DNA from 3 places in the Haloechinothrix sp. LS1_15 genome. Region 1 is predicted to be linked to each of the others. Evidence: riboswitches for the same ligand, from Rfam matches in the RefSeq annotation. Region 1 holds a riboswitch; each other region holds the start of a gene.

The links. A riboswitch is a leader RNA that binds a small molecule or an ion and turns the genes downstream of it on or off. The one in region 1 is predicted to bind cobalamin.
Region 2: linked by a shared signal. The riboswitch ahead of F8178_RS05505 (ribonucleoside-diphosphate reductase subunit alpha) and the one ahead of F8178_RS14365 (ABC transporter substrate-binding protein) in region 1 are both predicted to bind cobalamin.
Region 3: linked by a shared signal. The riboswitch ahead of metE (5-methyltetrahydropteroyltriglutamate--homocysteine S-methyltransferase) and the one ahead of F8178_RS14365 (ABC transporter substrate-binding protein) in region 1 are both predicted to bind cobalamin.

The regions. Positions count from the first base shown of each region.
Region 1 is NZ_WBXM01000008.1:201,290-211,954, forward strand. It holds gene F8178_RS14330 (alpha/beta hydrolase) at 1-280, opposite strand, end outside; gene F8178_RS14335 (hypothetical protein) at 428-808, shown strand; gene F8178_RS14340 (glutaredoxin domain-containing protein) at 805-1,152, shown strand; gene F8178_RS14345 (copper chaperone PCu(A)C) at 1,189-2,352, opposite strand; gene F8178_RS14350 (hypothetical protein) at 2,349-2,561, opposite strand; gene F8178_RS14355 (ABC transporter ATP-binding protein) at 2,582-3,322, opposite strand; gene F8178_RS14360 (iron ABC transporter permease) at 3,315-4,388, opposite strand; gene F8178_RS14365 (ABC transporter substrate-binding protein) at 4,392-5,324, opposite strand; cobalamin riboswitch at 5,581-5,707, opposite strand; gene F8178_RS14370 (FAD-dependent oxidoreductase) at 5,839-7,200, shown strand; gene F8178_RS14375 (cyclic nucleotide-binding domain-containing protein) at 7,426-7,848, shown strand; gene F8178_RS14380 (methyltransferase domain-containing protein) at 7,878-8,669, opposite strand; gene F8178_RS14385 (radical SAM protein) at 8,656-10,245, opposite strand; gene F8178_RS14390 (RidA family protein) at 10,326-10,665, shown strand, end outside.
Region 2 is NZ_WBXM01000003.1:59,405-70,069, reverse strand. It holds gene lanKC (class III lanthionine synthetase LanKC) at 1-1,969, opposite strand, end outside; gene F8178_RS05525 (hypothetical protein) at 1,973-2,221, opposite strand; gene F8178_RS05520 (hypothetical protein) at 2,447-2,893, shown strand; gene ectA (diaminobutyrate acetyltransferase) at 3,149-3,649, opposite strand; gene F8178_RS05510 (ribonucleotide-diphosphate reductase subunit beta) at 3,739-4,848, opposite strand; gene F8178_RS05505 (ribonucleoside-diphosphate reductase subunit alpha) at 4,943-7,429, opposite strand; cobalamin riboswitch at 7,588-7,805, opposite strand; gene F8178_RS05500 (acyl-CoA dehydrogenase family protein) at 7,888-9,105, opposite strand; gene F8178_RS05495 (phosphotransferase family protein) at 9,105-10,166, opposite strand; gene F8178_RS05490 (MaoC family dehydratase) at 10,192-10,644, opposite strand.
Region 3 is NZ_WBXM01000009.1:16,640-27,304, forward strand. It holds gene F8178_RS14515 (L-lactate permease) at 1-952, shown strand, start outside; gene F8178_RS14520 ((Fe-S)-binding protein) at 961-1,728, shown strand; gene F8178_RS14525 (lactate utilization protein B) at 1,725-3,248, shown strand; gene F8178_RS14530 (lactate utilization protein C) at 3,245-3,877, shown strand; gene F8178_RS14535 (glycine betaine ABC transporter substrate-binding protein) at 3,899-4,897, opposite strand; gene F8178_RS14540 (ABC transporter permease subunit) at 4,979-5,857, opposite strand; gene F8178_RS14545 (glycine betaine/L-proline ABC transporter ATP-binding protein) at 5,857-7,128, opposite strand; cobalamin riboswitch at 7,580-7,742, shown strand; gene metE (5-methyltetrahydropteroyltriglutamate--homocysteine S-methyltransferase) at 7,894-10,200, shown strand; gene paaE (1,2-phenylacetyl-CoA epoxidase subunit PaaE) at 10,333-10,665, opposite strand, start outside.

The DNA.
Region 1 (10,665 bases):
CGACATCGGCGTGTTCGAAGAGCGTGTACCCGTGCGGGCGCGGCTTGTCGGAAAGCCCGAACCCGGGGAAATCCAGCGTCAACGTCGCACGGCCCGCGAGCCGATCGAGCACACCACGGAAGTCGTACCCACTACTCGGGTACCCGTGCAGGAACACCAGGCGCGGGCCCCTGCCCTCGGTGCCTTCGGTCGCGCGGACGAACACCCGCCCCTGGGGAACCGTCACCCACTGGCCGCCGCTGTGCCACTCGGCAACCGCCTGCTTCCCGGTCCGTGCCATCCCGCGAGCCTAAAGCCCGGTCCGGCCCGGCACCGGTGCCTGCTGTCATGCCGCTGACACTGTGCGAGCGAAACCCGGACAGGGAATGCTGGGATGGCCGGTAGACAACAGGGAAGGGACGGTGCTCGGGTGAGGCCACCATCGGACATGGTTGAACAGACAGCGCAGCAGCGGGTGGGAGAGACCGTGCGGCAGCGCCTTCCGGTGTGGCGCACCGGCCTCGCCGGTGGGCTGGTCGGCATCCTGTGCTGCGTCGGGCCGACCGTGCTGGCGCTGCTCGGCGTGGTCAGCGCGGGAACCGCGTTCGTGTGGGCCACCGAGCTCTACGACGGCTACGCCTGGTGGTTCCGGCTGGCAGGGCTGGCGGTGCTGGCGCTGCTGGTGTGGCTGAGCCTGCGCCGCCGCGACCAGTGCAGCGTCGCGGGCCTGCGCCGCTGGCGGTGGCGCCTGGCGGGGACGCTCGCCGTGGCCGTCGGCACCTATGTCGCGTTGTACGCGCTCACCACGTGGTTGGGGACCTTCGCATGAGCACCGACGAAACCGGTGGCGCGGACAGCGCCATGAACGATACGGGCGTCGCCGTCGAGTTCTACTGGCGACCCGGCTGCCCGTTCTGCACGCTGCTGCGCACCGCCCTGCGCCGCGCCAAGCTCCCGATGCGCGAAGTCAACATCTGGCGCGACCCCGCCGCCGCTGCCCGGGTGCGCGCAGCCACCGGCGGTGACGAGACCGTTCCCACCGTGTTCGTCGGTGAACGTGCGATGGTCAACCCCGGCGCCCGCACGGTCCTCGAGGTCGTGCGGGAGGAGGCACCCGAGCTGTTGCCGCCACGATCGGCACGCGGCAGGCGCCGGTGGTGGCCGCGGCGGTGACGGCACGCGGTTCCGCCGTTCCCGCCGGGCCAGGGGTCAGTGGTTCATCCCGGCCCGCAGCGCATGCACCGGAAGCATGAGTTCGACCTCCCCCGCCTCGGCGAAGGTCAGCCGCACCGGCACGGTGCGGCCTTCGCTGGTGGCGTTCATCGCCCCGAACAGCATGAGGTGCAGCTCACCGGGGGCGAGCGAGATCGGTTCCCGAGCCGACACCGGAACCGGGAATGCCAGTTCGGAGTCCTCACGGCGCGGGTCGTGCAGCGCCGCGCCGTGCGCGAGCTCGCTGGAAGCCGACAGCAGGGTGTCGCTGCCGCTGGCCACGCCGATCTCCCCGAACACCGCTGCCGCCTCCGGATCGTGCATCCCGCGCTTGGCGTACAGCCCGTGCAGCCGGATGTCGCCGACGTGCTGGTCGACGAGCGGGTCGTCGGCCACGCCCTCGTTGTGCCTGTCGACCAGCGCGGTGTCGCCGGAACGTGCCGCCAGCCGCGCCACCGGCACCCCACCGACGAGGTGCTCGTCGACCACGGTCTCGATCACTTCGGCATCGACGTTCGGGTACCACGCGCCTTCCGGGTAAACCAGCGTGACCGGCGCCATGGTGCACGGTCCGAGGCAGCCTGCCCTGGTCACCAACGCCTTGTCCGCACCGCGGTCCACACCGGCTCGAGCCACCGCGCTGCGCATGCCGTCCAGCGCCTCCCACGCCCCGGCGGCCACACAGCGGGGGCCGACACAGACCAGGACGTGTCGCCGGTGCACCGGTACGCGCGCGCTGCCGGGCCGGTACCGCATCGGCCGTACTGATGTGGCAACGTCCTCGGCCTCGTGGGCGGTACGCACCGAGTCGCGCACGGCGCGGTCGACATGCTCACCGGACTCCATCGGTGGACCGAACCGCACCCGGGGCGGCTGATCCAGCTCGCCGAGCCACTGGCTGATCGCGCGCGGCAGCCACGCCTTGATGTTCCTGTCGAACGGGACGAACGCCGGTATCACGAGGATGTCGACCTCCCCCTCGGCGGCCAGTGCCAGCAGCACGTCCTGCAGCCCCGGCGCGGTCATCTCGAGGAAGGCCACCTCGGCCCGGCCGGTAACGCCCTCGTCGAGCAGCGATTCGGCGGTGCGTTGCAGTGCCGCTCGCTGCTCACCCTTCGGCATCCCCCTGCCGAGTAGTACCACCACAGGAGAGTGTGTCATCCCCAGACCTCCTGATGTGTGGCGATCATCGGGAGCACGGCGCGGTACCCGCGCCGATCCCGCTCATCGGCCTGCTGAAAGCAGCCGCCCGGCAGGTCAGCGCCCGCGAGGGAGGATCGGCCGAGGCAAGCGCTGGTGGCCAACGCGTCCTCCGCCTGCTCCTTGACGCTGCTCCGTAGCCGGGACAGGTCGCTGACGGTCTCGGTCATGGTGAACCTCCTCGGTACGGTCAGGTGTACTGCACCGCGATGCGGAGCTCGTCGGAGTCCGGTGTGGACACGCGCATCCGCCGCATCGGCAGGCCGTACAGCTCGGAGAGTGCCTCCTCGGTGAGGACCTTCTCCGGCTTGCCGACACGCAGGTCGCGTGGCGCGGCGAGCAGCGCGGCGCGGGTGGCCACGGCGAGTGCGTGGTCGGGTTGGTGGGTGGAGAACAGCACGCCGTAGCCGTCCGTGGCCAGCTCGATGAGCAGGCGCAACACCACACCCTGATTAGCCAGGTCGAGGGCTGCCGTGGGCTCGTCGAGCAGCAACAGCCTGGCCTCCGAGGCCATAGCGCGCGCGATCAGCACCAGCTGTTGCTCGCCCCCCGACAGGCTGGGAAACGGCCGCTCGGCCAGCTCGGACAGGCCGGTGGCAGCCAGCGCCTCGGCCGCGCGTTCCCGGTCGGTCGGCCCCGGGCTGGTCAGCGGCCCGAGGTGGCGCGCCCTTCCCATGAGCACCATGTCGAACACCGAGAAGCCGAACGTCACCTGCGTGGCCTGCGGGACGAACCCGACGGTCTCCGCTGCGACGGCCGACCCTTCGGTGAACGGTTGCAGCCGAGCCGCCCCGCGCAGCAGGGTTGACTTGCCGCGACCGTTCGGGGCCAGCAACGCCACGATCTCCCCGGTGTCGACACGGAGGTCGAGCTCGCGGAACAGGAAGTCACTGTGGCCGTAACGGTGACCGACACCGTGCAGCTCAAGCATCGTTCCACCCCCGTGCCTGGGTCCGTCTCAGGACCACGAAGAAGATCGGCGCGCCGACCAGCGCGGTCAGTACCCCGAGCGGGATCTCGGAGGCGGTGAGGGTGCGCGCCGCGGTGTCCATGACCGTGAGGTACGCGGCGCCGAGGAAGACGCAGGCAGGGATCAGCACCCGGTTGTCCGGACCGAGCATCATGCGGACGATGTGCGGGATCACCAACCCCACCCAGGTGATGACACCGCCAACAGCCACGGTTCCGGCGACCACGACGGCCGCAGAACACAGCAACACCCAGCGCAGCACCGCAGGCTCGACGCCGAGCGCCCGTGCGTCATCGTCGCCGAGCGCCAGGATGTTGATGCGCCATCGCAACACCAGCATCGTCGCCACACCGGCCAGCACCGGCAGCGCCGCGATGGCGACCTTGTCCCACGTGGCCGTCGCCAAGCTCCCGAGGAGCCAGAATACGATGCTCGGCAGGTTCTCCTCCGGATCGGCGAGGTAGGTGACCCCGGAGACCAGTGCGGCGAAGAAGCCGCCGACCACGATGCCCGCGAGGATCAGCATCAGTACCGTGCGGCGTCCGTGCACCTTGCTGAGCACCATCGCCGCGATCAGCGCAAGGAAACCGAACGCGAACGCCCCACCGACCAGCAGCACCGAGCTTGCCCCAAGTAACAGCGCCAGCGCCCCACCGAACGACGCTCCCGACTGGACACCCAGGATCTGCGGGGAGACCAGCGGGTTCCGCAGCACACCCTGTAGTACCGCACCAGCGCAGGCCAGGCCCGCTCCGACCAGCATGGACAGCAACACGCGCGGCGCCCGGACCGCCTCGACGATCTGTTGCTCGGTGCCGCTCCAGCCTGCCTCCAGCGGCACGATCTGGCTCGCCAGGATCCGCACCACAACGTCCGGCGGGATCGCCAATCGACCGAAACCGAGCGCGAGCACCCCGGCACCAATCGCGGCCACGGCCAGCCAGACCATGACCGTCGCGGTAGACAAGCGCCCGAGTCGCCGTGTGGACCCGGCCCAGCTCGCGGTGGTCTCCGGTGTCCGGACCACCGGTTACTCCCGCAGGACGCGGTCGTAGCCCGCGGTACCGGCGTTGAGCTCGGCCCGCAGGATCTCGCGGATCTGCTCATCACTGACCGCCTGCTGGTCGTACAGGAAGTCGTAGTGCTCCCGGATTTGCTCCGGCAGGTCCACATCGATCCCGTCCGGGTGCAGTAGCTGCGCGAGCCACTGCCACATCAGCGGTGATTCGTGACTCGGTGGGTCCCAGCGGTAGCCACCCAGCGGTACCTGGTACACGCGGCGCTCGGTGACCGCGGTGAGTTCCCGCCAGGCCGGGTGTTCGGCGACGTCGTCGACGGTCGCATCGTCGAAGCTGCCCACCAGGATGACGTCCGGGTCCCACGCGGCGACCTGCTCCGGCTCGACGACGTGCCGCCCGGTGATCTCGGCGGCCGCGTTCGTGCCGCCTGCCAGCTCGATGTAGAAGTCGTTGTAGGTGTCCGACCCGGACACCCGGAGCTCCTCGGCCATGCGGTGGAAGTACAGCACCGACGGCCGCTGCTCCGGCGGGTCGAGTTCCGCCAGCTCGCGGCGCACCTCGTCGTGCCAGTCGAGGATCCGCTCGGCCCGGTCATCCTCGCCGATGGCGGCACCGACCATCTTGAGGGCGGCTTCGAGCTCGTCCTGGGTCGACGAGGTCAGCGCGGCGGTGGTCAGGCCCGCGTTCTCCAGTGGTCTGACGATCTCGTCGCCACGGTCGGACCATTGCAGCACCAGGTCCGGATCGAGCCCGGCGACGGTCTCGATGTTCGGCGCGAACGACTCGTCGGTGATGTCGCTGGGGATCTCTGAAGCCTCGGGAAAGAACTCGCCGAGGATGCCGTCCTCGATCGCCTTCGCCGAGCTCGGATTCATGCCTGCCAGACGGTCGGTACCGCCGTCCAGCGCGATCACCATCGCGGCGTGCGGGATCGGAATGGTCACGATCCGCGACGCCGGCTCGTCCAGGGTCAGCTGAGTACCGCGTAGATCGGTGAAGGTGACTCCCCCACCCGTACCGGCGTCACCGTCGCGTTGCGATGCGTCGCTCGCACATGCGGCGATGAGTAGTACTGAACACGCGGAAACGGCCGACAGAGAGTGTCGTAACGACACGGATACCGCATCCTTCCACTCATCTGTCGAGTCGGATGCTTTTCGACGACGTGGCGTCGACGAAGAGCCCCTCCTCGAGAGCTGCATTCGTCCCACCCGCGCAGGCGACCTGGCTCGTCCCCTCGGGGACTCACAGTTGCGGGACAGCGCCGGATTCACACCGGACTTCGCTGCACGCGTGGCTGGGCCAGGCTAGCAGCTCACCGCACGACGGTCGTCACCGTCGTGGGCATGCTCACGGTGTCACCGCGCCGACAGTCGGTGGTGGAGGTTCGGCTGAGTGGCCGACACTGGAACCACGTGCGAGCGCACCCCGTCCCAGGGTGCGACACAGGGAGGGTGCGTGGTGCAGGAATACGATCTCGTGGTACTCGGCGGCGGAGCCGCCGGACTCGCCGCCGCGTCGACCGGCGTGCGGCAGGGTGCGACCACATTGCTGGTCACGGAATCACCACCGGGCGGGGACTGCACGTTCACCGGGTGCGTGCCGTCGAAAACGGTGATCGAGGCGGCCGCGGCCGGGTTGCCGTTCGGCAGGGCCATGGCCAGGGCCCGGGAGGTGGTGGCGCGGATCGGGGCGACCGAGGACGAAAGCGTGCTGCGGGCACGCGGCATCGACGTGATGCGGGGGCACGCCCGGCTGCTCTCCCGCGACCGCATCCAGGTGGGAACGCGCGTGGTGCGCGCCCCGCGGATGGTGCTCGCCACGGGCAGCGCCCCGATGGTGCCGCCGATCGGCAACCTGGCGGACGTGCCGGTACTGACCACCGACACGGTGTTCGACCTGGAAGCCGCTCCGGACTCGCTGGCCATCCTCGGTGGCGGGGCGAACGGGTGCGAGCTCGCCCAGGCCTTCGCACGGCTCGGCATTCCGGTATCCCTTGTGGAGTCCGAGGGCACGTTGCTTCCCGGAACGGACCCGGATGTCTCGGCGCTGATCGGCGAGTCGCTGGCCGCGGACGGGGTGGACGTGCGGGTGGACGCGCCGGTGTCCTCGGTGCACGGCGATGGCCAGGAGATCACTCTGACGGCCGGCTCCGCGACACTCTCGGCGCAGCGCCTCCTGGTCACCACTGGGCGCGCCCCGGTGACCGCGGACCTCGGGCTGGACGCCGCGGGCGTAGCTACCGACCATCGCGGGTTCGTCGTGGTGGACCGCCACCTGCGCACCACCGTGCCCGGCATCACCGCGGCGGGCGACGTGACAGGCCTCTCCGGGCACACCCACGCCGCGTATGCGATGGGGCGCGTCGCGGCGACGGCGGCGCTGCGACGTACCAGGAAGCCGGTGTTCGGCACCGGCGCGATCCCGGAGGTGGTGTTCACCACGCCCGAGGTCGCCACCGTGGGCACGTTCGAACACGACGTCACCGATCACCGGGTGCGGGTGGCCTACCTACCGATGGCCGAGGTCGACCGGGCGGTGACCGCGGGCGCCACCACGGGGTTCGTCAAGCTCATCGCCGGCCCACGGCGCGGTCTCGGACGGCTCGGCGGCGGCAAGCTGCTCGGCGCCACCGTGGTCGCCGAACGCGCGGGCGAGCTGATCAGCGAGGCGACACTGGCGATCGACACCGGCATGTTCACCGGCAGGCTCGCCCAGACCATCCACCCCTACCCCACCTGGTCGATCGCGCTGCAGCAAGCCGCCGCCCAGTTCTTCGGCAGTCACGGCGGCCGCACCGCCCGCCGCGCAGGTGGGTGAGGGGGTGCGAGCCGAAGGACTCCCTGGGTACACACGATGCACCCAAGAGGCCCTTCGGCTCAGGCCCTGCGCACGACCGGATGGAGCCGAAGGGACCCTTGGGTACCACATACGCACCCGCGGAGTCCTTCGGCTCGCACCCCACCCAGGTATCCTGCCGGAAGCAGTGTCGGTGACAACCGACCACAGGCGAGCACAGGCGACGACGCCCGGCAAGGAGAGAGCATGGCCACGCGGGTTCCCAAGGAAGGCTCCGAAGCTCGTTACCTGCACCGATTCCCCGCGTTCGAGGAGTTGACGCAGTCGGAGGTCAACGCGATCGTGCGGGCGAGCACGCGCGCGAGCCTGCCCGCGAACTGGGCCCTGATCCACGAGCAGACGCCAGGGGATGCCTGCTACATTCTGCTGTCGGGCATCGTCGGGATCTACTCCGGGCAGGATCTGGTGGCCGAGCTCGGGCCAGGCGATGTGGTCGGGGAGATGGCACTGCGGCACGGGCGACTGCGTTCGGCGACCGTGTCGACACGAGAGCCGGTTGAGCTGCTGCGCATCGACGGTGGCGACCTCGATCGGCTGCTGGAGCGGGTCCCCGCGTTCCGCCGGGTGCTCGACACAACCGGCCGGGACGGCGACACGGCCGGCGCCTGAGACGGCGCGGCGGTAGTACCACCGGCGGGTCACCCGGGCTTTTCCGCCACCAGCAGCGCGTAACCGATCACCCCATCGGACACCGCCTCGCGCGCCAGCGCGCAACTGCGCAGCACCGCATCGACGTCGACCCCGGCCCGGTGGAGCTGCCCGAAGGAGGTCATGCGCAGCAGCCGGATACGAGCATCGATCTGCTCGACCATCCGCCGGATCGCGTCGTCGTGACGCTCGGTGTGCACCACGGCCAGCCCCGCCTGCGCCAGGATCTCCCGGTAGCCCTCCGGCGACCGGGCATCGGCGAGGCAGGCCACCCAGGCCCCGAGCGTGGCCAACTCGTCACCAAGCTCGCCCCCGGAGACGGTGACGTCGCTGATCCCGACCCGGCCGCCCGGCCGCAGCACCCGCGCGAACTCGGTGGCCGCGCTCGGCTTGTCCGGGAAGGTACACAGCGCGCACTCGCACATCACCACGTCGAAGGTGGCGCCGGGCAGCGGCAGGCTCTCGGCGTCACCGGCATGGAAACGCACCTTCGCCCGCAGGCCGGCGCGCTCGGTCTCGTCGCGGGCGGTACGCAGTGCGTCCTCGCCGAGCTCCACTCCGTCGACGGTGACGTCGTAGTCGGCGGCCAGCATGCGCGCGCTGCTCCCCCGCCCGGAGGCCACATCCACCACCCGGTGTCCCGAGCGCAGGCCGGTACGCTCAGCCAGCCGCCTGCTCAGCTGCAACCCGCCCGGGTGGTACGACTCGCCGAGCACCATGGCGACGGCGTCGTTGCCGTACGCCGCGGCGCAACACGCCTTGAGCTCCTCAGCGTTGATCATCGGACCTCACTTTCGAACCGTACGGCGAGTCGACGATCACCGGCCGCAGCTCGCGCGCGTTCGGCACCACCCCGTCGACCCGGACACCGGACATCTGCTCGCGCACCTGCTCGCGGTAGCCGACCGAGTTGTAAGCACAGAACGGGATCATGCGCCCATCCGGGGTGATCTCCTCGACGCAGCACTTCATGAGCTGCTTGACGTTGAGCGTGTACGGATCCTGGAAGTCCTGCACGACGATCATGAATGCCCGGTCGGTCAGCTCGGCAACGGCGCCAGGGAGGTTCACGCCGCAGGCGTCGGCGCAGTCCAACGCGTCGGCGGCCGCCCGCAGCTTCTCTTCGGTGACCTCGGTGCCCATGAACGCCGAGGCACTCCACAGCTTCTCCAACGCCTCGCGGATCGCGTAGTCGGGAACGACCCGGTTGGAGACGTAGTCGAGATACTCCCCGACATCGAGCAGCCTGGGGATGGGCACGATCCCGAAATCCGGATCGCCTGGCTTGCCCTCGGTGAGCAGGTAGGTCACCGACCGGCAGGTCGGGAAGCAGCACGGCACCGGGAAGAAGTCGTCGGTGCGCAACCAGTCGGGGCGCTGCTCGGCGAGCAGCCGCATCACGTCCGGGTTCGTCAGCCGGGTCAGCGGGTCGAACTCGACGTGCCTGCCCGAATGGGTCACCGGTTGGAACGACACCGACCGCACGGCGGGATGGCGCAGCCCGAACTCCACGATGTCACCGATCTCGTGCTCGTTGAGCCCGCGCTCGACCGCGGCGACCAGTGTGACCGGCAGCCCGACGTCGGCGCAGTTGTCCAGCGCCCGCTGTTTGATCTCGCGGAGGTCCCGGCCGCGGATCGCCCGATGGGTCTGCTCGGTCAACCCGTCGAACTGGAGGTAGATGTTCACCGACCGCCCGGGGACACGGTGGCGCTCGGCGAGCGCTGCGACGAATCGGAGATCGCTTGCCAGCCGGATCCCGTTGGTGTTGAGGGTGACGTTGCGGATCGGCCTGGCCTGCGCCAGGTCGATGAAATCCAGGATCTCCTTGTGAATCGTGGGCTCCCCGCCGGAGAACATCACCACCTCCGCCTCGCCCTCCGAGGCGACGAAGGTGTCCAGCATCAGCTCGCACTGTTCCCGGGTTATGGAGTACCCGCCCGCTCCATTCTCCGGCGCGTGGTTCCCGGAGTCCGCGAAACAGATCGGACAGTCCAGATTGCATCCGGTGTTCACCTCGATGATGCCGAGGCACGCGTGCTGCTTGTGCTCCGGGCAGAGGCCGCAGTCCAGCGGGCACCCCTCGTTCACCTCGGTCTGGAAGGTCAGCGGTACCGTGCCCGGCTTGTTGAAGCGGGAGGAGGACAGGTAGGCCTCGGCGTCCGAGTACGTCAACGCTTCGAACCAGCCGTGGTGGGCGCAGCGTTTCCTGAGGTAGACCTTGCCGTCACGGATGTTGACCTGGGCATCTACCGGCACCTTGCAGACCGGGCAGATGCTTTTCGTAAACTCGACGAACACCTCGTCCCGGTCCCGCTTGCCGCCGTCCTGCTGGATCGAGCGTTCGGCGCTGCTCACTGATGACCTCCCCGTATGGCGTCCTGTCGTGCTACACCAGCCCAGCAGAGCACGCCCGGGAGCGCGCCAACACTGTCGGCGTGCCGACAGTGCCTGCCAAGGAAGCTGTCATCATCGACGGCATGACAACTCCCGGCCCGATCGTGCCCGACGGTGGCGGCTACCGCCATTCGTACGAGATCACGTCCCCGGCACGCGTGGTGCACGTGTCCGGGCAAATCCCGGTGGCCCCGGACGGCACCGCTCCGGCGACCTTCGGCTCGCAATGCCGTCAGGCATGGGCCAACCTCGCCGCTGCCCTCGCCCACCACGGCATGCAGCTGTCCGATGTGGTGAAGCTGACCACCTTCCTGGCGGATCGGAGCTACCGCGAGGAGAACGCCACCATCCGCCGCGAGATCCTCGGTGACCACGCTCCCG
Region 2 (10,665 bases), on a different contig from region 1:
GTGTCGGGCTATCGATGCCCAGCAGCGAGTCGCCGTAGGACGCCGCCCGTTCCAGCAGCCCGGCGTCGCCGGTGTGGGCGTGCAGGGCCAGGTGGGTCAGCCCGATCCCGGCGGCGCCCTCGCCGAGCGTGGTCGACAGCAGCGTCAGCGGGTGCCGTGCGGCGTGGTCGAGCAGATCACCGGCCTCGTCGAGCAGTCCCCGATCAGCCAGCACCCAGGCCAGGCCCGCGGAGCCGACGTGCAGGCCCGGTGGCAGGTGCTCGCGCTGCTCCAGCGCGTCGCGCCGTAGCCGAGCGAGTACCGGCTCCGGCACTTCCACCCCCGCGTGGTGCAGCGCGTGCACCACCCCGGCGGTGCCGTAGGCGACGCAGCTGGTGTTGCTGGTGTGCCCGCGTGGCACGGTGGGAAACACCCGGTTCGGGTTGGCCGGATCGGCGGTGCGCAGCAGGTCCCGCGCGATACCATCGGCGAGTTCGGCCAGCCACCTGCGCGGCCGCGCGGCGACTTCGTCGGGCGTGGGCAGGTGAGCGTGCCGGCCACCGGTGCGGCCCGCGCGGTAGTTGCGGGTGGCCAGCCGCCACAACCGCGCGGGGATAGGGGCCGCCTCGGCCAGCTCGGCATGGAGGTGCTCGAGGCAGCCGGGGCTGCGCTCTGCCACCGGGTGCATCGGCCACAGCAGGAACAGCGCCAGCGCCGCGAAGCCGTACTCGTCCTGCGCGAGGGGGTCGTCGCTCGGGGCCCCCCCCGGCGGGACGAACCCGCCGGTTCCCATAGGCACCGGCGGATCGGTCACGGGCGAGGCCGCCTCGAAATCAACCAGCCGCACGTCCCCGTCCGGTGTGACCAGCACGTTGCCCGGGCTGAGGTCGCCGAACCGGTAGCCGAGCTCGTGCAACCGGTCCAGCTCCCGGCGCAGCCCGTCGAGCAGGCTCAGGCTGCGGGCGTAGTGGGCCTCGTCGTGCGCGCGGGTGCGGTCGGCGGCGAGCGCGGGGTGGTCGGTGGCCAGCATCCGGTACAGCGGTGTGCCGGTGACGAACTCGGTGACCAGGAACTCGTGCTCCCATTCCCGGAAGTAGTCGAGCGGTTCCGGGCAGCGGCCGGGCGCGGCGGCATGGACACCGCACAGCACCTCGTGTTCCCTGCGCAACCGCTGCTGCGCGGTGCTGTGGTCCCAGAACAGCCCGTTGTGGGCGCGGGCTTCCTTGAGGAACACGCGGCGGCCGGTGGCGGTCTCGGCCTCGTAGGTGCCTCCGGCGTTGCTGTGCGCGACGGCCCGCAGCACGCGATACCCGCGGATGCGGATGGACCCGTCGCCGGACGGCGCGTTGTCGGGGGGCGGCCACTGTTCACCGAACGGATCGGTGATCCCCCCTGGCAGCGTGAACCCGGTGCCGCGGCGGTCTTCGACGTGCTCCCCGGACCCGTCGCGAACCAACGTCTCCGCCGAACCGTCGGGTCGCACCCTGGCGGGTGCGCGGAAGGCACCGTACCGGTAGTGCACCACCCGCGAATCCCGGTAGCGGCGGTCGGTCAGCACATACGGGCCACGCTCGCCGGCCAACTCGCCAGCCAGCCGGTCCATCAGCCGCCGCGCTGACTGCTCGTCCGGCGGGTAGCAGGTGCAGAACTTGCCAGACTGCGGGCGCGGCCCGTGCTTGTGGTGCAGGTGCAGGAAGAACAGCTCGGCGGAGAGGTGCTTGAACGGCACGCGCTCGGCCACGCACGCCGCCGCGACGGTGTCCAGCACGTGCTGGGCACGCTCCAGCCGCGCAGACACGTGGACCTTCCATCCCTGCTCCGGGCCGGTGTCGCGGGCGGGCCGCCACGCCGTCCAGATGCCACTGTCGGTACGTAGCCATCCCCTCGGGACGGGGTGCGGCCGGTATTCCCGGCCGCGCTCGCTCGCCCGCTCGATCGGCTCGTAGAACTCGGTGCCTGCGAGCGCGTAGCTGTGCTGGGGAATCGCCATCGCTCATCCCCTCCCTTGGCGTGCCAGCAACTCGGCTCGGCGGCGGGTGAGGTGTGCCAGCGCCAGCTCGCTCACGCGCTCGGCCCCGGTGGTGGCCTCGGCGGCGAGGTGCCGGTGCACGGCGGCCAGCCTGCCGTAGTAGCCTGCCACCTCGGCGGCTCCGGCGCCCCGTGCGGGGCGGTGCAGGCCGAGGCAGGTCAGCTCGGACAGCGTGTTGGTGGGGCGGTTCCCGCCCGCGGTGACGTCCCGCATCGCGACCTCCTGATGTCTGGTGCTGGACATCAGCGTGCTGGAGGAGGCGGCGGGATTCCGTCACGGCGGTGACGCTGACAGTGTCACGTCCGCGACAGTCGTGGCGGCCGGTGCTCGCCGCGCGGCCGCCACGACGGGCCGACAGGGTACCGATGAGTCCCACCCCGCCACACGGTCGGTACCGGCGACAGTGATGCGGACAGCACACAGTAAGGAGACGCCATCATGACCGCGAACCACTCCGACGACCGGCAACCTCAGCCCGACGAGCAGCTACGCGCCCTCGACCGCCTGGTCGGCCGCTGGCGGATGTCCGGCGACGTGACGGGCGAGACCCGCTACTCCTGGCTCGACGGCGGGTTCTTCCTGAGGCAGGACGTCGACGTCACACTGTTCGGCCAGCACGTCACCGGGATCGAGATCATCGGTCGCGAGAAACCGTTCGGTGTGGAGCAGCCGGGCGAGGACATCAAGGCCCGCTTCTACGACAACCAGGGCAACACCCTCGACTACATCTACGAGCTCGACGGGGACACGGTCACCATCTGGGGCGGGGAGAAGGGCTCACCCGCGTACTTCCGCGGCGAGTTCAGCGCCGACGGCACGACCCTGGCCGGCGACTGGGTCTGGCCGGGCGGCGGCTACCACGCCGTACACACCAAAGTGGACTGATATCCCGGTCAGCCGGGGTGCCGCGCGGTCGCCCCCGCCGTGGGGACCGTCGTGGTGTTGCTCACCATTGCCCCGCAGGTGCCCTCGGCGCGATCGCGGTCGGCTTCGCGTGCGCGGCCGTGGTACGCGAGCGGCGGCGGTCGCGATGACGCGGGTGGTGTCGCTGGTGCTGGCCGCCGTCACGGTTGCCTCGCGGGTGCTGCCGATCTGCTCCCGCTGTGACGGCAAGGCGGGGTCACGCGCCTCCGGTGCCGGTCAGCTCACCTGCGGTGGGGCCAGTGGACCGATCACGTACTCGTCCTCCGGCTCGTGTGGCTCGGGGAAGTCGCTGGCCGCGAACAGCTCGCGCCCGGTCATCTCCGCGTTCCACCGCGCCGCGAACGAGCGGAACATCGCCAGCGAGGCTTCGTTGTCCGGAGTGACGGTGGTGGCGAGGTACCGCACACCCTGGGCGGTGACCCTGGTGAACAGGTCGTCGAGCAGCCGCCCCGCGAGACCCTCGCCGCGCTGCGAGGCGTCCACGGCCACCTGCCACACCATGACCGTGTCGTGGGCTTCCTGCTTGCGGTAGCCGAGCACGAAGCCCACGACCTCGCCGTCGCGGCGTGCCACCACCGAGGTTCCCGCGAAGTCCACGCACCACATCAGGTAGGCGTACGAGGAGTTCAGGTCGAGCTTGCCCGAATCCCGTGCCACGCGCCACAGCGCGGCACCATCGGACTGGGCGGGCTTGCCGATCGTCACCTCTCCGGACATGTCACCACCATCTCGACGGACACTCGGGCATCAACGTAACAGACGGTACCGGCGGTGCGGGCGGGCCACACCGCCGGTACCGCGTGGCACTAGTTCCAGTCGAGGCCGGTGCCGCTCCGGTAGTCGGTGACGCGGGTCTCGAAGAAATTCTTCTCCTTGGCCAGATCGACCGCTTCCGACATCCACGGGAACGGGTTGCCGACATCGTCGAAGACGAGATCGAGCCCGAGCTGGACGCAGCGGCGGTTGGTGATGAACCGCATGTACTGCTCGCACAGCTCGGCGTTGAGGCCCAGCATGCCCCGCGGCATGGTGTCACGGGCGTAGGCGATCTCCAGCTCACAGCCCTCGGCGAGCATCTCGCGCACCTCACGCTGGAAGGCCGACCCCCACAGCTGGGGATTCTCCCGTTTGATCTGGTTGACGCAGTCGATACCGAAGTTCAGGTGCACGGACTCGTCACGGAGGATGTACTGGTACTGCTCAGCGATTCCGACCATCTTGTTCCGCCTGCCGAGCGAGAGCACCTGGGCGAAACCGGTGTAGAACCACATGCCCTCGACGACCACGTAGAAGGCGATGAGGTCACGCAGGAACTCCTGGTCTCGCGCTACGGTCCCGGTGGCGAACGAACTGTCCTGCAGGTGCTGCGTGTAGCGCAGCGCCCAGGCATCCTTGTCGGCGATCGACGGTACCTCCCGGTACATATTGAACAGCTCACCCTCGTCGAGGCCGAGACTCTCGCAGATGTACTGGAAGGCGTGGGTGTGCACCGCCTCCTCGAAAGCCTGGCGCAGCAGGTACTGTCGGCATTCCGGGTTGGTGATGTGCCGGTAGACGGCGAGCACGAGGTTGTTGGCCACGAGTGATTCCGCTGTGGCGAAGAAGCCGAGGTTGCGCTGCAACATCAGCCGCTCGTCGCCGGTGAGCCCGTCCTCGCTCTTCCACAACGCGAGATCGGCGTGCATACCGACCTCGGTCGGCATCCAGTGGTTGGCACAGCCCGCGAGGTACTTCTCCCACGCCCAGTGGTACTTCAGCGGGAGTAGCTGGTTGACGTCGGCACGGGCGTTGATCATCGACTTGTCGTCGACGGTCACGCGGGCCGCTCCCCGATCGATGGTGCCGAGCCCTATCGCCCCCGCAGGGTAGGTGTCCGTGGTGTCCGTGGTGGTCGCGTCGCTGGCGGATGGCGTCATGTGATGCTCCTGACAGTGCTGTCGCGGTGGTTGGCTGGCCGGCTACTGCGCTTCGTCGCGGGCGGTGCGTGTCGCCGCATCGCAGGCGCGCCGGTCACTGGCACGCCTCGCAGTCCTCGTCGCCGGTGCCGCAGGAGTAGGTCACCGTGGCTGGGACGGCATTGAGCGCACCGTCGGCGCGGTCCAGCGTGCTCTTCTCCACGCGGGTGGCCGCCCGCGTGCGCAGGTAGTAGGTGGTCTTCAGCCCCTTGCGCCACGCGTGCCGGTACAGCTCGTCGAGCGCGCGGCCGCTCGGCGTGTCGATGTAGAGGTTCAGCGACTGTGCCTGGTCGATCCACTTCTGCCTGCGCGAGGCGGCTTCGACCAGCCACCTGCTGTCGATCTCGAACGCGGTGGCGTACAGCCGCTTCAGCTGTTCCGGCACCCTGTCGATCGTGGCGAGGCTGCCGTCTTGCCGCTTGAGCTCAGCGGCGATCTCTTCGTCCCACAGGCCGTGGCGCTTGAGGTCCTCGACGAGGCACGGATTGATCACGGTGAACTCGCCGGACATGTTCGACTTGACGTAGAGGTTGCGGAACACCGGTTCGACCGAGGGCGACACGCCGCAGATGTTGGCGATGGTCGCCGTCGGCGCCACGGCCAGCACCGTGGAGTTACGCATCCCCCGCTGCCGCACCCGCTCACGCAGTGCCTGCCACGCGAGGGTGGTCGATGTGTCGACATCGCACTCGCCGTCCTCGCGGGATCCGGCGAGCAGCCGGAGCGAGTCGATGGGGAGTATCCCTTCGCTCCACAGTGATCCTTCGTACGACTCGTACCTTCCCCGCTCGGCTGCCAGCCTGCTCGACGCGTCGATGGCGTGGTAGCTGACCAACTCCATGCTGCGGTCGGCGAACTCCACCGCCTGCTCGCTGTCGACGGGCGCGCCGATCGCGAACAGCGTCTCGGCATAACCCATGACGCCGAGACCGATGGGGCGGTGCCGCAGGTTCGCCGCCCGTGCCTCGTCAACGGTGTAGAAGTTGATGTCGATGACGTTGTCGAGCATGCGCACGGCGGTGCGCACCGTGCTTTCCAGCAGGCGATCGTCGATCCGGGCACCGGAGAGGTGCGCGGCCAGGTTCACCGACCCCAGGTTGCACACCGCCACCTCCTCAGCACTGGTGTTCAGGGTGATCTCGGTACAGAGATTGGAGGAGTGCACCACACCCGCGTGGCGCTGCGGTGAGCGCAGGTTGCAGGGATCCTTGAAGGTGATCCACGGGTGGCCGGTCTCGAACAGCATGGTCAGCATGCGCCGCCAGAGGTCAACCGCCCGCACCGTCCGGTGCACGCGGATCTCGCCGCGTCGCGCCGCGTGCTCGTAGGCGCGGTAGCGCTCGGCGAACGCGTGGCCGTAGAGCTCGTGCAAGTCGGGTACCTCGTCGGGGGAGAACAACGTCCACTCGCCGTCGGTGACGACCCGCCGGAGGAACTCGTCCGGCACCCAGTTCGCGGTGTTCATGTCGTGGGTCCGCCTGCGCTCGTCCCCGGTGTTCTTGCGCAGTTCGAGGAACTCTTCGATGTCGATGTGCCAGGTCTCCAGGTAGGCACAGGCCGCACCCTTACGCTTGCCTCCCTGGTTGACCGCGATCGCGGTGTCGTTGGCGATCTTGAGGAACGGCACGACGCCCTGCGATTTCCCGTTGGTGCCCGCGATGTGTGCACCGAGCCCGCGCACCGGCGTCCAGTCGTTGCCCAACCCGCCCGAGTACTTCGCGAGCAACGCGTTGTTCCGGTACGAACGGAAGATCGCGTCCAGGCTGTCGTCTACAGTGGTCAAGAAGCATGAGGACAGCTGGGGGCGCGTGGTGCCCGCGTTGAACAGCGTCGGTGTGGATGCCATGAAGCGGAACGTCGACAGCAGCTCGTAGAACTCCACGGCTCGGCGGTCGGGGTCGTCCTCGCGAAGCGCCAGCCCCATGGCCACCCGCATGAAGAACGCCTGTGGCAGCTCGTAACGGATCCCACCGTCGTGCAGCAGGTACCGGTCGTACAGGGTGCGCAGCCCGAGGAACTCGAAACTGAGGTCCCTGTCCGGCACCAGCGCAGCGCCCACCCGTGCCAGGTCGAACCGCGCCATCGCGGGATCGAGCTGGCCCAGCTCGACGGCGCGATGTACGAACGCGGTGAAGTAACCGGGGTAACGTTCACGCATCTGCTCCTGATCCGGCCGGTGCGACGCGCCAGGTCGCTCAGCGGTCGACCCGCCAGCTACGGCAGCCGCCAGGTAGGACAGTGCCTCCCCGCGCAGCGTGTCCAGCAGCAACCGCGCGGTCACCCGGGAGTACCCGGGTTCGGTCTCGATCAGCGTGCGCGCGCTCATGACAAGTGCCTCGTCGAGTTCCGCGGCGCTCATCCCGTCGTACAGGCACGGCCAACAGGCGTCCAGCACCGCGGCCGGATCCACCCCGTCCACGTCCCTACAGGCCTGCTCGACCACCGCCCGCACCCGGCTAGCGTCCAGCGGGTACCGCGCTCCCCCGGCGTCGACGATCGACACCTCGGGGGGCGATGGTGCGGCGTACAGCGTTTCGGTCACCGTTGCTCTCCTCTCGCGAGCTCGAACGACGATGCCCGGTACCTCGACGCGAGCGCGCGAGAGCGCGATGACCACCCCGGCCACCGGCACGGCCGGCTCCCGGTGCCACCGGATCGCCTGCGCGGACCCACCCTCGAGGTCCCGGACGGCGCGCACCGCGTGGTGCGCGCACCGATGGCAGGTCTTCGGACTCGCGGGCGTTCGGCCACGCCGGCCGTTCCTACTGGCCGTCGCTTCCCAGGCGCGGCGCGCCCAGTGCGTGATGACGGCGGTCGTTCCCACTCACCGCTGCGGGGCAGTCCCGGATTCGCACCGGGTTCCCTGTTGCCACACCGGGTGCGGCGGCACCCGGTGAACCATCGGCAGCATGCACCCTACATGTTGGGGCCGCCGGAGCAACGACTCCCATATAGGCGTGTCGCTTGGGGGTGGCGATGAATCTCGCGGACGGCCGCGGCTCAGCCGGTCCGCTGGTGTTTGCGGAGTTCCTTGCGGCCAAGGGAGGCTTTGTGCACCTCGTCGGGGCCGTCGGCGAAGCGGAGGGTGCGGATGCCCGCGTACCATTCGGCCAGCGGGGTGTCCTGGCTCAACCCGGCGGCGCCGTGGATCTGGATAGCCTTGTCGAGGATCCATTCCACAGTGGCCGGGGTGGCGACCTTGATGGCCTGGATCTCGGTGTGCGCGGCCCGGTTGCCCTCGGTGTCCATCAGCCACGCGGCTTTGAGTACGAGCAGCCGCAGCTGCTCGATCCGTACCCGCGTCTCGGCGACCCAGTCACGGATCACGCCCTGCTCGCCGAGCGGACGACCGAAGGCGACGCGATCGCCCGCGCGCTGGCAGGTCAGCTCGAGCGCGCGTTCGGCGATGCCGATCGAACGCATACAGTGGTGGATCCGTCCCGGCCCGAGCCTGGCCTGCGCGATGGCGAACCCGTCGCCCTCGTTGCCGATCAGATTATCCGCCGGTACCCGCACGTCCGAGAAGGACAGCTCGGCGTGTCCGCCGTGGTCGCTGTCGTCGTAACCGAACACCGTCATGCCACGCTCGATCGTCAGCCCCGGCGTCTCACGCGGCACCAGGATCATGCTCTGCTGGCGGTGGGGATCGGCTTCCGGGTCCGTCTTGCCCATCACGATGAATACCGCTGCCTCGGGGTTCAACGCCCCGGTGATCCACCACTTGCGACCATTGATGACGTACTCGTCGCCGTCGCGGGTGATGCTGGTGGCGATGTTGGTCGCATCGGAGGAGGCCACCTCCGGCTCGGTCATCGCGAACGCCGAGCGGATGCGGCCGTCCAGCAGCGGCTCCAGCCACTCCTTCCGCTGCCGCTCGGTGCCGAACATGGACAGCACCTCCATGTTGCCAGTGTCCGGCGCGGAACAGTTCAGCGCCACCGGCGCCAGGCGAGGGCTACGCCCGGTGATCTCGGCCAGCGGGGCGTACTGCAGGTTCGTCAGCCCGGCACCGTCGTCGCCGGGCAGGAAGAAGTTCCACAGCCCCCTGGCACGCGCCTGCTGCTTGAGCTCGGCGACCACTGGCACCGTGGCCCACGGGTGCTCGCGCCGGGTCAGCTGCCTGGCGAACTCCGGCTCCGCCGGGTAAACGCACTCGTCCATGAACGCCGTCAGCCGCGCCCGCAACTCCTCGGTGCGCTCGTCGAACGCGAAATCCATCAGCTCTCCTTCACCGCGTCCAGACCGGACGCCACGATCGGTTCCACGACCGCACCCACTGATTCGAAGCCGGAGCCGACGGTCGCGCCTTGGGTGTACCGGTAGTGGATCCCTTCCAGGATCACGGCCAGCTTGAAGTGCGCCAGCCCGAGATAGAAGCCCATGTCGGGCAGGCTGCGCCCGGACGCGGCCGCGTAGGCTGCCAGCATCTCGCCCGGTTCCAGGAACCCCGGAGCGTCACCGGCATCGGCCACCGCGTCCGAACCCCGGATCTCCGACAGGCCGCGGTAGGTCGCCAGCAGCGCCACGTCGGTAAGCGGATCCCCGAGGGTGGCCATCTCCCAATCCAGCACCGCGGCGACCTCGTCGGCATCGTCGATCAGCAAGTTGTCCAGCCGGTAGTCACCGTGCACGATCGCGGGCGGCGCGTCCGCGGGAACCCGGCGCTCCAGGCGCACGTGGAGCTCGTCGATACCGGGCACCTCCCTGCTGCGGGAGGCGTCCAGCTGCTTGCGCCAGCGCCGCACCTGGCGCTCGAGGAATCCCTCGGGCCTACCGAAATCGCCCAGCCCGACCGCGTGCGGATCCACCGCGTGCAGCCGCGCCAGTACCTCCACCATGCCGGCGCTGATCGATCGGGTCCGCTCACGACCGAGCTCGCGCAACTCCGTGTCCCTGCGGTAGGTCCGGCCCGCGACGCGCTCCATGACATAGAACGGCGCGCCGAGAACGGCAGTGTCCTCGCACAGCACGACGGTGGCGGGAACGGGAACCTCCGAACCCGCCAGCGCGCTGATCACCCGGTACTCCCGGCCCATGTCGTGCGCGGTCGCCAGCACATGCCCCAGCGGCGGCCTGCGCACCACCCAGGACGAAACACCATCGGTGACACGGTAGGTCAAGTTCGACCGGCCACCGGTGATCAACTCCCCACGCAACGGTCCAGCGACCAAGCCAGGAACGGCGCCGTCCAGGTACTCCCGCAACGCGGCCAGGTCCAGCCCCGGCAGCTCCGACGGCTCCGACGGCTCCGACGGCTCCGACGACACGGCATCACTCATCGACACTCCCCTGCTCGGTCGCTGATCAGGGCACTAGCAACGCGACGGTCTCGGCCACACACGCCGGTTTCTGCGCGTCTTCGAGTTCGATGGTCACCCGCGTGACGACCTGCGCGCCCTGCTCCCCTCGGGTGACCTCCACCAGCTCCAGCCCCGCTCGCACGCGCGAGCCCACCGGAACCGCCGAGGGGAAGCGCACCTTGTTCAACCCGTAATTGACGCCCATGCTCAGGCCGTCCACCCGGTAGACCTGATGTGCCAGGTGCGGGATGAGCGAGAGCGTGAGGTATCCGTGCGCGACAGTGCCACCGAACGGTCCCCGTGCCGCGCGCTCGACGTCGACGTGGATCCACTGGTGATCATCGGTGGCATCGGCGAACTGGTTCACCCGCTGCTGGGTGATCTCCAGCCAGTCGCTGTATCCCAGGTGCTCACCCGTCGCCGCGGCCAGCTCGTCCAGCCCGGTGAATACCCGCACGCTGCGTCACTCCCTTCCGGC
Region 3 (10,665 bases), on a different contig from region 1:
GTGGGACTTCCCGGAACGTTCGAGCTGGAACCCGCGCTGGATGGGCTCCATCGATCCCGCAGCAGATACCGCCAAGCCCACCGGCTCACGGATGGGCCTGCTACGGGCCTGGTCCCCGTACATCATCGTGGCCGGGCTGCTCATCCTCACCCGGACGATCGAACCGGTCACAGAGATACTCAACGACCGCCTGGTCATCGACGCCGACAGCATTCTCGGCACCGGGATCAGCCAGTCGCTGGCACCCTTCTACCTGCCCGGATTCTTCTTCATCCTCACCTGCGTGGTCACCTACGCGCTGCACCGGATGCGCGGCAGGCAGATCCTCGGCTCGTGGCGTACCGCGGCCACCCGGCTGGCGGGTGCTGCCGTTGCACTGCTGTTCGCGCTGCCCATGGTGCGGGTGTTCATCAACTCCGGACCGGAGCTGAACGGCTCCGACCTGGCGAGCATGCCGCTCACCCTCGCGCAGGGCGCGGCCGCTGTCACCGGCGAGTCCTGGCCGCTGCTGGCGACCTGGATCGGTGCGCTCGGCGCGTTCGCTGCGGGGAGCAACACGGTGAGCAACATGATGTTCTCGCTGTTCCAGTTCTCCACCGCAGAGCAGCTCGGCGCTACCCCGCGCACCGTGGTCAGCGCGCAGGCGGTCGGCGGCGCCGCAGGCAATATGATCACGGTGCACAACGTCGTGGCCGCCTCCGCTACCGTCGGTCTCGTCGGCCGCGAGGGCGACCTCATCCGCAAGATGATCATCCCGATGGTCTACTACTGCCTGACGGCGGGCGCCCTCGCGTTCGTCATGATCAACGGCGTCGGCGGTAACCTCGGGACCGCCGTACTCGCCGGGGTGGTATTGACCCTCGCGATCACCGCATGGGCACTGCACCGCCAGGCAGCCCGCGCGCCCCGCACGGCACCACCGGCTCGCGACACGTACCAGCGGAAGGAGTAGGGCCGCCGATGCGCATCGCCCTGCTGGCCACCTGTCTGGCCGACGCCGTGACGCCCCACGTGGCACGGGCGACGGTGCGCCTGCTCGAACGGCTCGGCCACCGGGTGACGTTCCCCCGCGAGCAGGCGTGTTGCGGCCAGATGCACATCAACTCCGGCTACCCGGACCAGGCCGTGCCGCTGATCCGCAACCACGTCGCCGCGTTCGCCGACGCCGATCTGGTGGTCGCACCCTCGGCCTCCTGCGCGGGTTCGGTCCGCCACCAACACGCCACGGTGGCGCGCGCCGAGGGCCAGCACGCGCTGGCCGAGGAGGCCGAGCGGCTCGCCGGCCGCACCTACGAGCTCTCGGAGCTGCTGGTGGACGTGCTCGGTGTGATCGACGTGGGCGCATACTACCCGCACCGGGTGACCTACCATCCCACCTGCCACTCGCTGCGGATGCTCCGCGTGGGGCAGCGCCCGCTCACGCTGCTCCGGCACGTGCGTGGGCTGGAGCTGGTCGAGCTGCCGTCGGCGGAGGAATGCTGCGGCTTCGGCGGCACCTTCGCGGTGAAGAACGCCGCCACCTCGGGTGCGATCCTTTCGGACAAGATCGAGGCCATCCTGGCCACCGGGGCCGGGGCCTGCGCCGCCGCCGACGCCTCGTGCCTGCTGCACATCGGCGGCGGCCTGTCTCGGGCGGGCGCCGATGTGCGCACCGTCCACCTGGCGGAGATCCTGGCGAGCACCGCCAGCGACACCGACGGCGACGCGGAGGGCACCGATACCCGATGAGCTCCACCTTTCTCGGTATGCCCGGCACGGCAGGATCCGGCAACCTGCGTGGTGACCGGCCGTTTCCCGAAGCCGCCGCGGGCGCGCTCGGCGACGAGCAGCTACGGCGCAACCTGGCCCACGCCACGGGCACCATTCGTGCCAAGCGAGCCACGGTGGTCGGCGAACTCGACGACTGGGAGCAACTGCGGGACGCGGGCAGCGCGATCAAGATCGACGCGATGGCACGCCTGCCCGAGCTCCTCGAACGGCTCGAACGGGAGGTGACCACGCGCGGCGGCGTGGTGCACTGGGCACGGGACGCCGACGAGGCCAACCGGATCGTCACCCGACTGGTCACCGACACTGGGCAGCGGGAGGTCGTCAAGGTCAAGTCGATGGCCACCCAGGAGATCGGGCTCAACGAGGCGCTCGAGGCGGCGGGTATCACCGCCACCGAGACCGACCTGGCCGAGCTGATCGTGCAGCTCGACGACGACCGCCCGAGCCACATCCTGGTGCCTGCCATCCACCGCAACCGGCAGGAGATCGCCGAGATCTTCCGGACCCGGATGCGCGACGCACAGGGGCGCGTGCCAGGAGGAATCGACAACCTCACCGACGATCCGGCCGCGCTGGCGGAGGCCGCCCGCCGGTACCTCAGGGAGAAGTTCCTGTCGACACGCGTGGCCGTCAGCGGCGCCAACTTCGCCGTCGCCGAGACCGGCACGCTGTGCGTGGTCGAGTCCGAGGGCAACGGCCGGATGTGCGTCACGCTGCCGGACACGCTGATCACCGTGATGGGGATCGAGAAGGTGATACCCAGCTGGCGCGACCTGGAGGTTTTCCTCCAGCTGCTGCCACGTTCGTCGACGGGTGAGCGGATGAACCCGTACACCTCGCTGTGGACCGGCGTGCACGCCGCCTCCGCCAGCGGCCCGGCAGGCAGTGGCGAAACAGGCGGCGACACCGACGGCCCGCGGGAGTTCCACCTGGTGCTGCTGGACAACGGCCGGACGGCGGCGCTGTCCGACCCGGTCGGCAGGCCCGCGCTGCACTGCATCCGATGCAGCGCCTGCCTGAACGCCTGCCCGGTCTACTCCCGCACCGGCGGGCACGCCTATGGCTCCACCTACCCCGGCCCGATCGGGGCGATCCTGTCGCCGTTGCTGACCGGGATCAGCGGACCGGATGACCCGAACGCCTCGCTGCCGTTCGCGTCCACGCTGTGTGGGGCCTGCTACGACGTCTGCCCCGTCAAGATCGATATCCCCTCGATCCTGGTGCACCTGCGAGGCCGGGCGATGCGGGAAGGAAGGCGGGGCGAGCGCGCGGTCATGCGGTTGCTGGCGTGGGTGCTGTCCTCGGCGCGCCGATTCGGCGCGGCCGAGCGGTTGATGCCGGTGGGCAGGCTGCTCGCCCGCGACGGGCGCATCCGGCGGCTGCCGCCACCGCTGTCCGGGTGGACCGACCATCGCGACCTGCCCGCACCACCCCGCCGGAGCTTCCGCAGGCTGTGGGCACGGAGGCGGGCACGGTGACCGCGCGAGACGAGATCCTGGCACGTATCCACCACGCGCTTGCCGACCGACCAGCCGCGCCCGGGATCCCCCGCACATACCGCGCGACCGGGCAGCACGCGCCCGGCGCGGACGCGCTGGTCACGATGCTCACCGAGCGGGTAACCGACTACCGTGCCCGGCTGTACCGGGCAACGTCAGCCGAGGTGCCGTCCTCGGTTGCCGCCGCGCTCGGCGAGGCCGGTTCGCACCGGGTTATCGTGCCCAGCGGGTTCCCGGACCGGTGGCTTCCCACCGGTATCGAGCCGGTGCCAGACACCGGCTGCGGGGCGGCCGAGCTCGACCGGTTCGACGCGGTGCTCACCGGGTGCGCGGTCGCCATCGCCGATACCGGCACCCTGGTGCTGGACGGCGGAATCGACCAGGGACGCCGGGCGATCAGCCTGGTGCCCGATCACCACGTCTGCTGCGTGACGGCCGAGCGCATCGTCGGCACCGTGCCTGAGGCCCTGGCCGAGCTCGATCCCGCCCGGCCGCTCACCTTCATCAGCGGGCCGAGCGCCACCAGCGATATCGAACTGGAACGTGTCGAGGGCGTGCACGGCCCCCGCCGGCTCGACGTAATCGTCGTCGAAGCCGGCGGGGGCTGAGCTACGCTGATCACCGGGGGGTTACAGGGTTCCGGCCTTGAGGTCCTCGACGAACTCGGGGTTGTCCTCCAGCCAGTCGGCGACGGCTGCCTCGTGGTCATCGCCGTCGTACTCGTCCTCGCTGAACATGATCCGCTCGAGCTCGGCGAGCTCATCCGGCTCCATCACGAAGTTGCGCACCATCTGCGCCAGGTTCGGGTAGTCCTCCTCGAAACCGTCACGACCGAAGTTGTAGATGATCTCGGTCTCACCCAGAGTGCCCTCGGGGTCCTCCAGGTCACGGATGGGGAAGGCATCGTAGGCCCAGTGCGGGTGCCACAGCGTCACCACGACGTTCTCGTCGGCCTCGATGGAGCTCTGCAGCTCGGACAGCATCGCCGGGGTGGAGGACGTCAGAAACTCCATCTCCTCCAGACCGTAGGTCGGGATGACTTCTTCCTCGGTGGTCGAGGTCAGCCCGGCGCCCGGCTCGATTCCCACGATCCGGTTATCGAACTCATCGGCGTGCTCGGCGAGCTCGTCGATGGAATCGATCGGGGCGTCCTCGTTCACCGCGAAGGTGAGCTTCGCGTTGTCGTACCAGCACCCGAGGCTTTCCATGTTGTCGCCGTGTTCCTCGAGGTAGTGCTCGTGGGTTACCGGGAGCCAGCCGTCCGTGGTGAAGTCGATGTCACCGCGGGCGACACCGGTGTAGGTTGCGCCGGCCTCCAGCTCGGTGGTGTCCACCGTGTAGCCCATGTCCTCGAGAACGTGCTCGAACAGGTGAACTGAGGCATAGGACTCGTCCCATCCGCTGAAGATCCCGATAGTCACCTCGGTCTCGTCCTCGCCGGTGCCGTCGGGGTCGGGGATCGCGGCCGCACCCTCACGGGTGTCGCACTCGCCCCAGTCAACCTCCTCGACTTCCTCTTCTTCCTCGGGCTCGGCCACGTCGTTCTCGTCGTCCGGGGCGCATGCCGACAGCACGAGCGCACCGGCGAGCAACGCCGAGGTCGCACCGAACAATCTGGATCGGCGCATCGTCTCTCCACACTCCTCACTTCGTTCCGGTTATTCCTTCTATACTGACACCCTGTTCCCCCTGGCCGGCCTCCTCGGCTGTCAGGTCCTGACCCTAGAGGCGCGGACAACGGGAGCGCGGTCCGCGAGCGCTGCCACCATCCGATCGAGGTAAATCGCCAGGATCACCACGGCCAACCCCGCCTCAGCGCCCTGCGGAACGTCGAGCCGCATCAGCGCGTTGATGACCTCGCCACCGAGACCTGCGGCCCCGACGAACGCGGCGAGCACGACCATGGACAGCGAGAGCATGATCACCTGGTTGATACCGGCCATGATCGTCGGCAGTGCCAGCGGTAGCTGGATTTGCCGCAGGATCCGGCGGGGCGAGGCACCGAACGCCTGGCCCGCCTCGACCACCTCGGTATCCACCTGCCGGATGGCGAGGTTGGTGAACCGCACCCCCGGCGGCATCGCGAAGATCACCGTCGCCACGATGCCACCGGTCACCCCGACCCCGAACGCGGCCAGCGCCGGGATCAGGTACACCAGTGGCGGCATCGTCTGCATGAAATCGAGGACCGGTCGGATGATTCCCTCGAACGTGTTCGATTTGGCCGCCAGTATGCCCAGCGGAATCGACAGCGCCACCGCCACCGCCGCGGCCACCAGCACAAGCGACAGCGTGTGCATGGCGGTGTACCACTGGTCCATCGCGACGATGAGGTAGAAGCTCGCCATCGTGAACAAGGCGAACCGCCAGGAGCGGACCACCAGCGCCAACACCGCGAGGATCACGATCACGACGTAGAACGGTGCCAGCAACAAGATGTCGGTCAGCAGGTTGTACGCGCCCGTCAACGCCGCGCTGACCCCGTCGAGCGCGGTGCGGAAGGTGTCGGTGAACCAGTCGAACGCGGCCTCCACCGCGTCGCCCAGCCGGAGCCGCGGTTCGAGCAGGTCGAACTCACCGATGCGCATCAGCGTCCACTCCCCTCGTAGGTGGCCGCGGTGTCGGCGTCCGGGCCGGACGCGTCACCAGACTCGCCGTGCTGCGGTGCCTCGGTCCCATCGGTCGCCGCGCTGGCCATGGCCGCGAGCAGAGTCACCCGCGGGATGACACCGACCAGCCTGTGCTCGTCGTCCACCACCGCAAGCGGTGCCGAGGATTCGCAGGCCGGGCCGAACAGGTCGGCCAGCAGCGTGTCCCTGTGCACCGCGATCGCGGCTGGGTCCAGGATGTTGTCGAGGGAGCTGTCTCCCCGGTTGGTTGCCACCGCCACGTCCTCGTCGCGCACCGTGCCACGGAAGGTGCGGTCCCTCGCTGCCACGAAGGCGAACCCGACCTGGTACTCGCGCATGGTGCGCAGGGCCGTGCGGGGTCCGGTGCCCGCGCCGATGACGGCTTGCGCCGGTTCCATGATGCTCTCGGCGGTCAGCACCCGGGTGCGGTCGACGTCGGCGACGAACTGCGCCACGTAGTCGGTGGCCGGGTCGTTGAGCACCTCCTCGGCGGTGCCGATCTGCACGATACGACCCTCGCGCATCATCGCGATGCGATCGCCGAGCCGCATGGCCTCGTTCAGGTCGTGGGTGATGAACACGATGGTCTTACCGAGACGCGCCTGCAGTTCGATGAGCTGGTCCTGCATCTCGCGCCGGATCAGCGGGTCCAGCGCCGAGAACGCCTCGTCCATGAGCATCACGTCGCTGCCGGAGGCCAGCGCCCGTGCCAGGCCGACACGCTGCTTCATACCTCCCGACAACTGTGCCGGGAACTTTTCCTCCCAACCGCCGAGGCCCACCATCTTGAGGGCTTCGGCGGCACGGTCGAACCGTTCTCGTTTGCCCATTCCCTGGATGTCCAGCGCGTAGGCGGCGTTCTCCACCACCGTCCGATGCGGCAACAGTGCGAAGTGCTGGAAGACCATGCCGATCTTGTCCTTGCGCACCTGCCGTAACCGCTTGGACCCGATGCGTGCGATGTCGACGTCGTCGATGTGAACGTGGCCCGCGGTCGGTTCCCACAGCCCGTTGAGCATCCTGATCAGCGTGGACTTGCCCGACCCGGACAGTCCCATGACGACGAATATCTCGCCTTCCTTGACTTCGAAGGAGGCATCGACGACAGCCGGTGTCACACCGAGACGCAGAACCTCTTCCCTATCGGCGCCGTCCTCCAGCAGACGTAACGCTTGTTCGGCCTTGCGACCGAATATCTTGTAGAGCCCTTCGGCACGTATGGTGGCCACGAATCACCTCTATGTCCGTCGGGGACGTGGCGAACAGCGGCGATCTCGCGCGTTCGCGCACCGTACAGCGTTGTTCGCTTCCGTGCTGTGCCGTTGTGTCACTACGTTCGATTTTCCTCCGTCGCTCGATGCCTCTGCAATGGCCACCCGGCCATCGCAGGGGCGACCGAATTCCGGAAACACCATTTGTCACTACTGGCCACACGCGCTCGATGTGACCGCATCACGGTAGGCCCCAGTATTCTCCCGTTGATCGACTACGCCGACCGTTCACCGATTTCGTTGCCCGTTCGTTGTACACCCGTGCCGTTCGATAACAGGGTCTGCGGGGTGCTGCAGGTCACCCCTGTACGGGGTCGCGGGACCGGCTCCTGCTGTTACGCTCGGTCTTGCCACTGGTTCTCCTTCCGGGGTGACGGCAACCAGCCGTTGTGCCGCCGGGAGGGGAGGCAACAGGGAACCCGGTGCGAATCCGGGACTGCCCCGCAGCGGTGAGTGGGAACGAACGCCGTCACCTTGACACCGGTCGAGGTAAAAGCACTGGAGGGGTCCTCCGGGAAGCGACGGCCAGTAGGCCAGGCCGATCCGGCCATCGCCCACGAGTCCGAAGACCTGCCCGTGGTGCGCTCGCCAACCGGCGAGCGCGAGTCCGAGCCTCGAGGGTGGGCGCGGCGACTCGAGCGGCCCCAGGTGTGCCGCGCGTGCGCTCCCGCTTCATCCCCGCCATGCTCGGGCTCATCCGACGAGCTCGCGAGGGAGAGAGCGATGAGTCAACGAACCCGAATCGGCACGACTGTTCTCGGCTATCCCAGGATCGGTCCCGACCGCGAACTCAAGCGTGCGCTGGAGGGGTACTGGTCCGGCCGGATCGACGAATCCGAGCTGGTGACCACCGGGCGCAAGCTGCGGCAGGACACCTGGCGGGAACTGGCCGAAGCGGGCCTAGACAGCGTGCCGTCGAACACCTTCTCGTACTACGACCAGGTACTCGATACGGCCGCGCTGTTCGGCGCACTGCCGGAGCGCTTCACCAGGCTGGGCCTGTCGGAACTCGACACGTACTTCGCGGCGGCACGCGGCGCACCCGACGCGCCCCCGATGGAGATGACCAAGTGGTTCGACACCAACTACCACTATCTGGTGCCTGAACTCGGGCCAGAGACCAGGTTCTCTGTGGCAGGCGGCAAGCCGCTCGACGAGTACCGGGAAGCCAGGGCGCTCGGTATCACCACCCGACCGGTGCTTGTGGGGCCGCTGACGTTCCTGCTGCTGGCCAAGCCCGCCGACGGAACCCCGGATGACTTCGAGTCGCTACGGTTGTTGGAGCCGTTGCTCCAGGCTTACGCCGAGCTGCTGCGCACGCTGCACGACGAGGGCGTGGAGTGGGTCCAGCTGGACGAGCCAGCTTACGCGGCAGACCGGACCGATGCGGAGCTCGAGGCGCTGGCCCGCGCATACCAGGCGCTGGGGGAGCTACAACACCGGCCCGCGATCATGACAGCAGGGTACTTCGGCGACTTGGGTGATGCGCTCGGCGTACTGGCGCGTTCCCCGATCGAGGCACTGGCCGTCGACCTGGTGTCGCACCCGTCCGCCGTGGACCGGCTCGCATCGGTGTCCGGCGTGCAGGAAAAGGAAATCGTCGCCGGTGTCGTCGACGGGCGCAATATCTGGCGTACCGATGTGGACGCCGCGCTGTCCAAAGCAGCCACTTTCCTCGGATCCGCTCGGCATGTCGGCGTGTCGACATCGTGCTCGCTGCTGCACGTGCCGTACGACGTGAACGCCGAGACCCACCTCGGCGAGCGGTTGCGCTCCTGGTTGGCATTCGCCAGGCAAAAGGTGGACGAGGTGGTGCTGCTCGGCACCGCGCTGCGCGAGGGCACCGACGCGGTGGCCGATCGGCTCGCCTCCGCCCGCGCGGCGGCCACCGATCGCGCGAACGCCACCGACCTGCGCCAGCACCGGGTGCGGGCACGGCTGGAAGCGCTCCGGCCGGAGCACAGCCGCAGGAGTGACTACGCCGAGCGGGCCAAGGCGCAGCAGGCCGCACTGGGACTACCGGAACTGCCGAGCACCACGATCGGTTCCTTCCCACAGACCAGCGAGGTGCGCAAGACCCGCGCCGCCTACCGTGCGGGCAGGATCACCGAGGAGGAGTACCGTAGCGCCATGCGCGCCGAGATCGAGCGCGTGATCAGGTTGCAGGAGGATCTCGGGATCGACGTGCTCGTCCACGGTGAGCCCGAGCGCAACGACATGGTGCAGTACTTCGCGGAGCAGCTGGAGGGATTCGCGGCGACCGAGTACGGCTGGGTCCAGTCTTACGGGTCGCGGTGCGTCCGGCCGCCCGTACTGTACGGCGACGTCTCCCGTCCGAGCGCGATGACGGTCGACTGGACCTCGTACGCGCAATCGTTGACCGACAGGCCGGTCAAGGGCATGCTCACCGGCCCTGTGACGATCCTGGCCTGGTCGTTCGTCCGGGACGACCAGCCGATGGCCGAGACCGCCAGGCAGGTGGCACTGGCGATCCGCGACGAGGTGCACGACCTGGAATCGGCAGGGATCCGGGTGATCCAGGTGGACGAACCCGCGTTGCGGGAGCTGCTCCCGCTGCGTTCGGCCGAGCACAAAGCCTATTTCGACTGGGCTGTGGAGTCGTTCCGGCTGGCCACGTCGGGGATCTCGGATGCGACACAGATCCACACGCACATGTGCTACTCGGAGTTCGGCGACATCCTGCCCGCGATCGACGCCATCGACGCCGATGTCACCAGCATCGAGGCGGCGCGGTCGCGCATGGAGGTGCTCGACGACCTCGACGCCGCTGGCTTCGCCCGTGGTGTGGGACCGGGGGTGTATGACATCCACTCGCCGCAGGTGCCGGACGTGGACAAGGTGAGCGAGCAGCTGGAGCTGGCGCTGAACGCGGTGTCCGGCCAGCGGCTGTGGGTCAACCCCGACTGCGGACTCAAGACCCGTGGATACGACGAGGTCGAGCCCGCGCTGCGGAACCTCGTGACAGCCGCACACCAGGTGCGCGCCCGCCGCGGCGTAGCGAGCGGCTGATCACCACCGAAGCGGGGGACCGGACTCCCGCCGAGCCTTCCGGTCCCCCGCCCTGCCTCTGGGGGAGGGGCTGAACGTGACGTCCAGTGCCGTAGAGGGCACGAACGTCACGTTCAGCCCCCGGGCGGGTCGCTACGCGTCGTAGTCCACAGTCAGCCGCTCGGACTCCGGTAGTGTCTGGCAGGTCAGCACGAAACCGTCATCCACTTCGGATTGTTCGAGGGCGAAGTTGCGGCGCATGTGGCCCTTGCCCTCGGTGATGCGAGCGCGGCAGGTGCCGCACACCCCGCCCTTGCACGCGAACGGCAGGTCGGGGCGCATCCGCTGCGCGCCGTCGAGGATCGGCTGCTCCCGCGAGAGCTCCGCCGTGGTCGACTTACCATCGAGGATCACGGTGACCTCGCTGCTGGCACCGGTCACGGTCGGTTCCCGGTGCCGTTCCGGCTCCGGTGGACTGTCGCCGAC